4 regions of the Arthrobacter sp. R4 genome follow, and region 1 is predicted to be linked to each of the others. Evidence: riboswitches for the same ligand, from Rfam matches in the RefSeq annotation. Region 1 holds a riboswitch; each other region holds the start of a gene.
The links. Region 1 has a riboswitch for cyclic di-AMP ahead of ACLKOZ_RS00335 (C40 family peptidase). Riboswitches for the same ligand answer to the same signal wherever they lie in the genome.
Positions count from the first base shown of each region.

Region 2: linked by a shared signal. The riboswitch ahead of ACLKOZ_RS06430 (LysM peptidoglycan-binding domain-containing protein) and the one ahead of ACLKOZ_RS00335 (C40 family peptidase) in region 1 are both predicted to bind cyclic di-AMP.
Region 3: linked by a shared signal. The riboswitch ahead of ACLKOZ_RS06405 (hypothetical protein) and the one ahead of ACLKOZ_RS00335 (C40 family peptidase) in region 1 are both predicted to bind cyclic di-AMP.
Region 4: linked by a shared signal. The riboswitch ahead of ACLKOZ_RS08695 (hypothetical protein) and the one ahead of ACLKOZ_RS00335 (C40 family peptidase) in region 1 are both predicted to bind cyclic di-AMP.

Region 1 is NZ_JBLWIJ010000001.1:67,637-69,829, reverse strand. Features, by position in the region: gene ACLKOZ_RS00340 (NlpC/P60 family protein) at 1-274, opposite strand, end outside; gene ACLKOZ_RS00335 (C40 family peptidase) at 407-1,066, opposite strand; cyclic di-AMP (ydaO/yuaA leader) riboswitch at 1,137-1,300, opposite strand; gene ACLKOZ_RS00330 (M23 family metallopeptidase) at 1,449-2,193, opposite strand, start outside.
Region 2 is NZ_JBLWIJ010000010.1:129,685-131,877, forward strand. Features, by position in the region: gene ACLKOZ_RS06425 (protein adenylyltransferase SelO) at 1-70, shown strand, start outside; gene ACLKOZ_RS06430 (LysM peptidoglycan-binding domain-containing protein) at 140-997, opposite strand; cyclic di-AMP (ydaO/yuaA leader) riboswitch at 1,001-1,202, opposite strand; gene ACLKOZ_RS06435 (lytic transglycosylase domain-containing protein) at 1,581-2,193, shown strand, end outside.
Region 3 is NZ_JBLWIJ010000010.1:123,313-125,505, reverse strand. Features, by position in the region: cyclic di-AMP (ydaO/yuaA leader) riboswitch at 224-384, shown strand; gene ACLKOZ_RS06405 (hypothetical protein) at 870-1,634, shown strand; gene ACLKOZ_RS06400 (flotillin family protein) at 1,761-2,193, opposite strand, start outside.
Region 4 is NZ_JBLWIJ010000013.1:48,721-50,913, reverse strand. Features, by position in the region: gene ACLKOZ_RS08700 (YdeI/OmpD-associated family protein) at 1-279, opposite strand, end outside; gene ACLKOZ_RS08695 (hypothetical protein) at 411-1,127, opposite strand; cyclic di-AMP (ydaO/yuaA leader) riboswitch at 1,133-1,292, opposite strand; gene ACLKOZ_RS08690 (sensor histidine kinase) at 1,409-2,193, opposite strand, start outside.

The DNA of each region.
Region 1 (2,193 bases):
AGGAGATGGCAATGGTGGAAGCGGCCGAAATGACTGCCGGAGCGGCAACCTCAACCTCAAGGTTGGAAGCAGAAGCCGATTCGCGCTGAACGTTGGTGTCTGCAGCGTTGGCGGCGATACCACTGGTCAGGACCAGGCCGGAGGCAGCAGCGATAACCGCGGCCTGGCGACCCATGCCACCGGCGTTGTCGCCGAGGGCCTTGGCAATGACAGCCAGCGAGTTGGTCGTGGTGACCTCCGCGCGGTGCCGTGCAGCAATTGCACGTGTAGTCATTATTTCTCTCTTTCGTTTTCCTCAGGACCGCACAGGCAGGCCAAGGGCTTTGGGTGCGCCGGCATCTTGGGGGTACGCCGGCACACCCCGAACGGGGATTTTGCGAAAAGTGTTCTAGCGGGCGCGGTTCTTCTACTTCAGGGTGTAGAAGGATCCGCCGCCCGTGGAGGCCACGGAGTGCAGCAGCGTTCCCTGTGACGGGTTCAGGGCGCTGATCATCATGCCGTTGCCAACGTAGATGCCTACGTGTGCGCCGCCATTCTGCATAACAAGGTCACCGGGAGACGGTGTTGACGTGGGGGTCATTGCCGTCCACGCGTTTACACGGGGAATGCTGATGCCTGCCTGGGCGTACACCCACTGGGTGAAGCCGGAGCAGTCCCACCCGCTGGGCGAGGTGCCGCCCCAGACGTAGGGGTGGCCGATTCCGGTGTAGGCGATTGCGGCCAGGCCGGAGGCGGCCGCGGAAGATACCGCGTCCGTCAGCTTGCTGGCTGCGGGGGCCTTTGCATCTGCTGCCCGTTCCGTGTCAGTGGACTGTGCACGGACCGTTTCGACCTTCGGGGCCGGCGTGGTCTTAACCACGGGGCGTTCGAAGGAGACGGTGGCGGTGGGGGCAGCGGTGACGGCAAGCGCCGTCTGCGAGCCGGACTCGGTGGAGGCGGAAACGCCAGCGGTGGTGTCCGCTGCGTTGGCCGGAAGCCCCATGCTCAGGATCAGACCTGATGCAGCTGCGATGACAGCAGCTTGGCGACCGACGGTCCCGGCATTTGCACTGACAGCCTTGGACACGGGGCCCAACGGGTTGGTGCGAACCGTTTGTGCGCGGTGACGCGCAGAATTATGGCGTGAAGACACGAAGGTAGCCTCTCCCAATGCCTACGAGGTGAGCTGTCGGATTCGGATGGGAGTTCACCCGGCCACGCCGCTTCCACAGGAAGCTTTGCGACTTAACCCCAAGGCCTTCGAACTTCAAAGGCCAAAATTGGTTCCCCCGCCCCTGCCAGACGATGTCATGCGAACGGACCTTGAGCGGTGGCAGAGCTAGGCAATCCACTCAAGAACGTCAACTTCGGAAAAGTTGACGCAAGTTAGACGGTACAGCAGTTCAGAGCGAATGTCACATTCAGGTCACGGCATGTCACGCAAATGTGAGAGTTTTCCATCAGTTGGGCTAGAGCCAGCCGGTGGGGTCAACGACTTCGCCATTGACCTGGACCTCGAAATGGAGGTGGCAGCCTGTGGAGGCGCCGGTGGTGCCGCTGAGCGCCACTACCTCACCTCGGCTGACCGTTTGGCCAACCTTGACGTTGAAGGAAGACAGGTGGTTATACGTCGTTTCAAGGCCGTTGCCGTGGTCCACGACCACGCGGTTACCTCCGCCAAACTGGTGCCATCCCGCAAAGGTCACAGTGCCGCTGGCGGCCGCCAGGACGGACGTGCCGCACTGTGCCACGTAGTCCTGGCCGCGGTGGAAGTCACCGGAGCCGCCAGTGATAGGACTCACGCGATAGCCGAATGGGGAGGCCGTAACCAGGCTCGCCAGCGGAGCACCGAGGCTGCCGGCGGAGGCGGCCCGGGTGATGGACCCCGCCGACTGGGCGCTCAAGAGTTGCTTGAGCTTGCCGTCCGGATCACCCATGGTGACTACGGATGAGCGGCTGAAGTCGATTTTTGCAGCTGCTTCGGCAGAGATTTCAGGCTGTGGAGCTGCGGAAACAGCCGATGTCTGCTGACCGGCGTCCGGCGTGGCCAGGACGGGACTGGTGGCAGGGACGGTGACTGTGAGCACCAGGCCGGTGGCCGCGAGGGCGATACCGGCCTTTTGGCCCACCCCACTGGCCGCTGCGAAGTCAGTGATTTGCCGGAAGGGTCCCCGGCGGCGGCGCGCATCGCGCTGTGGATCCCGGGGCCTGTCC
Region 2 (2,193 bases), on a different contig from region 1:
CGGCCTGGAACGCTACGCCGGTCCCGCGCCTGTTGACTTCGGCAGCTACCGGACGTTCTGCGGAACCTGAGCGAACAAAAACGGGGGACGACGGCGACAGGCGGCTGGTTGCCGCCCGCCGCCGTCGAACCGGCCGGACTCACGCTACGCGGACGAAGGACGCTCCCGACAGCCAGCTGATGGAGTGGACTTCGGTCTTGTAACCGTCCACGCCGCCGCTAACAACCTGGCCATTGCCGGCGTAGACGCCCACGTGGCCGGCGGTGATGACCAAGTCACCGGCCGCAGGGGTGCCCACCACGGTGCCGTACGCGAAGAATTGCGTGGGTGCCAGGTCTCCCACGCTCTTGCCCACCGAGCGCAGTGCCTTCTCCACCATGGCGGTGCAGTCCTGCTGAACGCCGAGCTGCGAATAGGCGGAAGCCAGGATGGCAGCGCCGAGCGAGCCGGACGGTGCCTGTGCCGCCGGGGCGGCGGTGGAAGCCAGCTGGACGCCGGTGTTGGCCGGGGCGGTGGGCGCTGCGGCCGCCTTCGCCACCGGAGCCGGAGCCGGAGCAGTGTAGCCGGCACCCGGGATCTGGATCTGGTCACCGGGGTAGATGATGGTGGTCAGCGACAGGCCGTTCACAGCCAGGACGTCGTTCAGGGCCACGCCGTAGGCGGCGGAAATTGCGCCCAGGGTGTCGCCTGAGACGACCGTGTGGACGGTGGCTGCGGCGGCCGGAGCGGCAGCCGCGGCCGGTGCAACGGCGGCCGGTGCAGCTGCCGGTGCGCTGGTCTGGCCCTGCACATTGACGGTCCCGGACGAGTCCGGGCCGTGGACACCGGCCTGCGCCGGGGTGCCAACGCTAAAGAGCAGCCCGGACGCGGCAACTGCGGCAAGTGCGGGCCGGCCGAACGTCAGTGCGCGGGCTTTGGCCGAGGAAGACAGGCCAACCAGAACGGTGGGGCGGACAGAAGTCGCACGATGGCGTGCGGCAGTGGAGTTTTTTGACACGGGTAATCGCCTCTCCCATGCCTGCGGGGTGAGCTGTCGGGTTCGGGTCGGAGACACCCGGCCGGTTACGGCTCCGTACGGGACGGAGCAATATCGACTTAACCCCAAGGCTTCGGAACGAAGCCGTGGAAACGTGGTTCCCCCGTCCCTGCCAGTGAAAGTAACTGGGGTCCCGGTTCAGCGGCAGGGTTCGGCATACTGACGGGAATGCCCCGGCTTGAGCCAGGACACCGCTCGACCATAACCTCTGCTCTTTTGGAATGTCACATTCCGGTAACGGAATGTAGGCCAAAAAGCCACCTCATCTTCGGGTGGGGTTCTTCCCTGTGTGGAATGACGTTGCAGGTCAGGTCCCGATAGCGGTATATGCTGCGAAAGCTGGTGCCGCGTGATTGAAATCACGTAACAAAAGAGGCCGTCTTGCGTTTTGATCCTCAGATTGAGGCCTGATGCGTGGTAGTTCGGGCCTACCTTGGGGCTGCTGAGGGAGGGATCTCTGCTGGATAACAATGTTGGACCAGGATCCACAAGGCAAGAGTTTTGCCCGGTAAGCTCACCAACTATGTCCCGGTTTGCTCAAAGAATGAGGCTGCCTGCCGTTGCGGGCCTGCTGGCGGTTGTTTTGGCGGCCCCGCTCGCCATGGCGCCTTCGCATGCCGACGACGATACTCCGCCAGGCGGTTACCCCTCCTGGCAGGACGTGCAAAACGCCAAGCAAAGCGAGGCCGGTAAAGCTGCGGAGGTCACCAGGATCAACGAACTGTTGAGTGGGCTGCAGACGCAGGCTGAGGCGCTGGGCGGCGCTGCCGTGACGTCCGCTGCCGAGTACGCCGCGGCGGACGCAGCGCTCCAGGCTGCCAGCTCAAGGGTCGACGTCCTCACCGCACAGACTGAACGCGCCACGGCGGAACTCGGGCAGTACAAAAAGGAAATCGGGGCCCTGGCAGCCCAGTCGTACAAGACCGGCGGCACCAATATGGGATTCTTCGTAGCCCTCGACGCCGTCCAGACCAACAGCATCCAGGGTCTGAATATCGTCCAGATCGTCAGCGACAAGACCGCGGCACTGGTGAACAAATCCACGGCTGCCGAACGGGTCGCCAATGCCCTCGCCGATCAGGAAAGGGCAGCGAGGATTGAACGCGAACGGCTGTCAGGGGAAGCCAAGAGCAAGCTCGACGCCGCCCAAGCGGCCC
Region 3 (2,193 bases), on a different contig from region 1:
GTGGACTCACACCCAGTCTGCAATGGCGGCCGCATACTGCCTAACGGTCTATCCAGCCTACTCTTCGATCCTCCCGCGCGGAAGAAATGGGCTCGGCAAGCAAGGAGACTCACCACTCCGGACATTCCTGTTACCTAAACGTGACTTAAGGGGGTGGTTCCTGTACGGTTTTCGGGTGGCCCATCTGGATCGGGCCGCGTCCGGGGTGACGCCGAGCTCTGCCACATCCCGGGCTCCCAACACAGTAAGGCAGAGACGGGGGACCCACAGTCTTCGGGCCGTTTCGCAGCGGTCCTTGGGGTGAAGCCGTCACGCCTGAACGTGCCGGCCGGTTGACCTCTTCCGAACCCGACAGCTAACTTCGCAGGCGTTGAGAGGCAAATACCATGTCCCGTTCGCTGGATCAGTCGCGCCCTTTTCGGGCCGGGCGACACCGCGCAGAAACTGCGCCGGTCATCTCCACTCCACCCACCCCAACCGGTTCCGGGGCAGAAATGCCGCATCCCGCGCCGACTCCGGCAGGAGCGGCATCTGCCCCACTGCGCCGAAGAAGAGTCAGGGGCCCGGCCTTTGAGGTCCCGCCTGCCCCGGAATCGTCACCCAAGGCCCAAGCCGCGTCACCTGCAACCGAAGTAATTGCAGCTGTAGCACCCACGACGTCAGCTCTGAGAAGCGCGGCCGCGCCGGAGACGACGCGACGGTCCCGGGAGCGACGCGAAGCGGCTGGGAAGTCCGCAGAGGCCACACCCGTTGCGGCCCCAAGGAGCAGGCCGGCTACAGCACATAGCCCACAGATTGCATCCGCTTTCACGTCCGACGCCCAAGGCGTCCTCAGGAGGGCCGCTTCGCTTCGTGTCATGGGTCATCGGATGGCCGTCGTTACCGGCGCCCTTGCCGTAGTGCTTGCGGTCGGAACGGCCAGCCAGGCCACTGAGCTGCCCTTTTTCGGCAATGAGTCCTCCGCCCAAGATGCCCCCGACGCAACTGATGCGCCCCACACGACGAAGGGGACGCTGCCCACGTACAGCAGCGGACGGGCGGCACCACAGCCAGCCGCCTCCACTCCCCCGGGCGCGCCGGGCGCCGCACCGGCACAGGCCACCCCGGACACCGATGATTCCCAGCCAGGTGAGGATCCCGGCGCCTCTGCCTTGCCAGCCGTGGCCGACCTCCCGATGCCAGTGGACGCTCCCACGCTGGACGGAATGCCCGCGGCATCGCCCGCCACGGTTCCGCCATCCCCGGCGCCCACGGTGGTCCTCGAGCCACCGGTCATGTCATCGGCCACACCGGCCGCGCCGACGTCGTCGGCTGGGCCCGCACCGGCGGCGCCCCCAACGGCGCCGGCTCCGGCAACCTCACCCACACCAACAGCCTCGTCGCTCCCGCCCTCGCCCACTGCTATGGCTACAGGGGGCGCCTCAGAAGAAGCAGTCGACACACGCTCGTATGCCATCGCCCGCCTGGCATCGTATGGATGGGGCGCGGAACAAATGAATGCCCTGAACCAGTTGTGGGACACGTCAGTAAAATGGCGTCCCAGCCAGGTGGATAGAGGATTGAGCTACATCAAGGAGCGCCACGGCTCCCCGGCAAAAGCCCTCGACTTCCGCGCCACAAACAACTGGTACTGAGCCAGGGCCCCTTAGAAGACGTAGCCACGAAGACACCAGAACGCCGCGGACCCGCAAGGGGTTCCGCGGCGTTCTGTTGGTTCCGGCCGGGTTATCCGGCGAACCCGTCCCCCGGTCCGGGAGTGATCACTGTGGTCCGGCCTGTTCCTTGACTGCGCCGTTGCCGGTGCCTCGGGTGGACGCGGCGGGGGCCGAATTGCCAAAGTTCTTAAGCATTTCGATGACGTCGAACCCGGTGGTGTCCTTGAGCATCTGTGCCGTCTGCTGGACACCCGAGGAAACATTTTTGCTCACCTGGCCGGCGCCGTCGTTGGAGATGACCGTCATATTGCTGATGGCGCTCATCGGCGCAGCGATTTCCCGGGCGATGGAAGGCAGAACCTCCAGAAGTTTATTCAGGATGGCTGCCTCGTTGAACTCGCTGTACGCCTTGGCCTGGGCTTCGATGGCCCCTGCCTCAGCCGTACCACGCAGGCCAATGACATCGGCTTCGGCTATACCCTTGGACTTCGTTACTTCAGCCTCAGCAAGGCCCCGGATCTTGTTGATCTCGGTTTCG
Region 4 (2,193 bases), on a different contig from region 1:
CAGGTCATCCGGGACTTCAATGATCCGGGGCTGCGTGTCGAGTTCCAGATCCACTTCAACAGTGTCGCCAGCCTCTACGCCGGTGAATTCCCGGTTGGCGGTGCTCACCCCAACCAGGCTCTGCCCGCCCATCACCGCGATGCTGCTCCGGTAGCTCTTGCCGTTGATGGTTACCACTACCGGCGGGCGCTTGCCTGCGCCCAGGGCAGTCACAACCTCCTCCGGAACCTCAATACCAGCCTTGTTGCCGCTGCCCAGGATAGTCGTGGTGAATTTCATGGCCCCAGTATGGCCCGGTGCCGCAGGTCAGGGAAGTCCGGCCCCGCGAACATACAACGCCAAAAGCAGCAGGCCCTGAATCGGGGGATTCAGGGCCTGCTGCTTCGGATGCGGAAGCCGCAATTACGGGCTTAGTACCAGTTGTTCGACAAGTGGAAATTCAGCGCGCCGCACGGCGACTGGTAGCGCTCCTGGATGTAGTTCAGGCCCCAGTTGATCTGCGTGCGGTAGTTGGTGAGGTAGTCCGCGCCGGCGCTCGCCATCTTCTCGGCGGGCAGCGACTGGACAATGCCGTACGCGCCGCTGCTCGCGTTGGTGGCCGTGGTGGTCCAATCGGATTCCTTGGTCCACAGCGTCTGCAGGCACTGCATCTGGTCGGCTGACCAGCCATAGCTGCCAAGCTGGCTCGCCGCATAGGCCTGGGCCCCGGCCGGATCGTTGACGGCGACGACGGGGGCCGGTGCGGGCTCAGGGGCGGGGGCCGGTGCGGGTGCCGGTGCTGGTGCGGGTGCCGGTGCTGGTGCCGGTTCGGCGGCCTGCGGGGCAACGCTGATCTCGGCCGGAGCTGGTTCAGGGGCCGGGTTGGCCCGCATCTCGGCCTTTTCCAGCCTCAAGTTGGACTCTAGCTCTGCCGCCGAGGACTGGGTCCCGCTGACCGCCACCGGAGTCCTGGATTCGGAAGCCTGGCCTGCTGCGCCGACCCCGATGAGGAGGGCGCAGGCCGCACCGAAAACGGCTGCACGCTTGCCCAGGGACGAAGCTTTTGTGTGTTGCGCCGCGGTCTTGCCACGGCCGTTGTCTTTATGTGCACCGCGCTCTGGGCGCGCTTGTACCTTGAATTCAGACATGATGGATCGCCTCTCACACCTGCGGAGTTAGCTGTCGGGTTCGGATGAGGGCATCCGGCCACACGGAAAGATCACGTGCTGGCTTCACCCCAAGGGCAGTTCAGTGCCCGGGACTCTGGGTCCCCCGCCTCTGCCTGGTCAAGCGGAATCCGGGAAGCGGCAGAGCTTGGCGTCATCCGGATATGCGGCTCAAAGGGAACCGCACCCCATCGACGCTACAGGAGCGCGACGCTTAAGTCACATTTTGGTAACAGAGATCACGATGCCGGTGCGTTGCCTTGCTATGAGCCGTTGATCGCCGGTAGGCGCAACGTGAACTGGGTCCGACCCGGCCGGGAGTTCACTTCCACGTTGCCGCCGTGGGCCTCCACAATGGACTGCACAATGGACAGCCCAAGCCCGCTGGACCCTTCCGAGGCCGCCGCGCCGGAGGAACGTGAAGATCCAGTCCGCGCCGCGTCTGCGCGGGCAAACCGGGCAAAAACGTGGTCCACGAATTCCGGCGGGATGCCAGCGCCGTCGTCCGTTACTGTCACCACGGCACTGCCGTCGTCGGACCTCATCACGGCCGTGGTGACCGTTGTGCCCGGAGCGGTGTGTTTGCGGGCGTTGGACAGCAGGTTCACCAACGCCTGGCGCAGCTGCGACGCATCGGCATTGACCGCAAGCGGCTCGTCCGGAAGCTCAAGATGCCAGCTGTGGCCGGGTGCGATGATTTTTTCGTCGCTGACGGTTTCGATCACCAGCTGCGTCAGATCCACCTCGCTGAGTTTCAACGGCTGGCCCTCGTCCAGCCTGGCGAGCAGGAGCAGGTCTTCCACCAGCGTGGTCATGCGCTCGGACTGGCTCTGTACCCGGGCCAGCGATTTCCGGCCATCCGGAGTGAAGTTCTCGGTCATCCGCATTAGCTCCGTGTAACCGCGGATGGCGGTGAGTGGAGTGCGCAGTTCGTGGGACGCGTCGGCAACGAATTGCCGTACCTTGGTCTCGCTTTGCTGCCGGGCCTGCAGCGCGTTGGCCACGTTGTCGAGCATGAGGTTCAGCGCATGCCCCACGCTGCCCACCT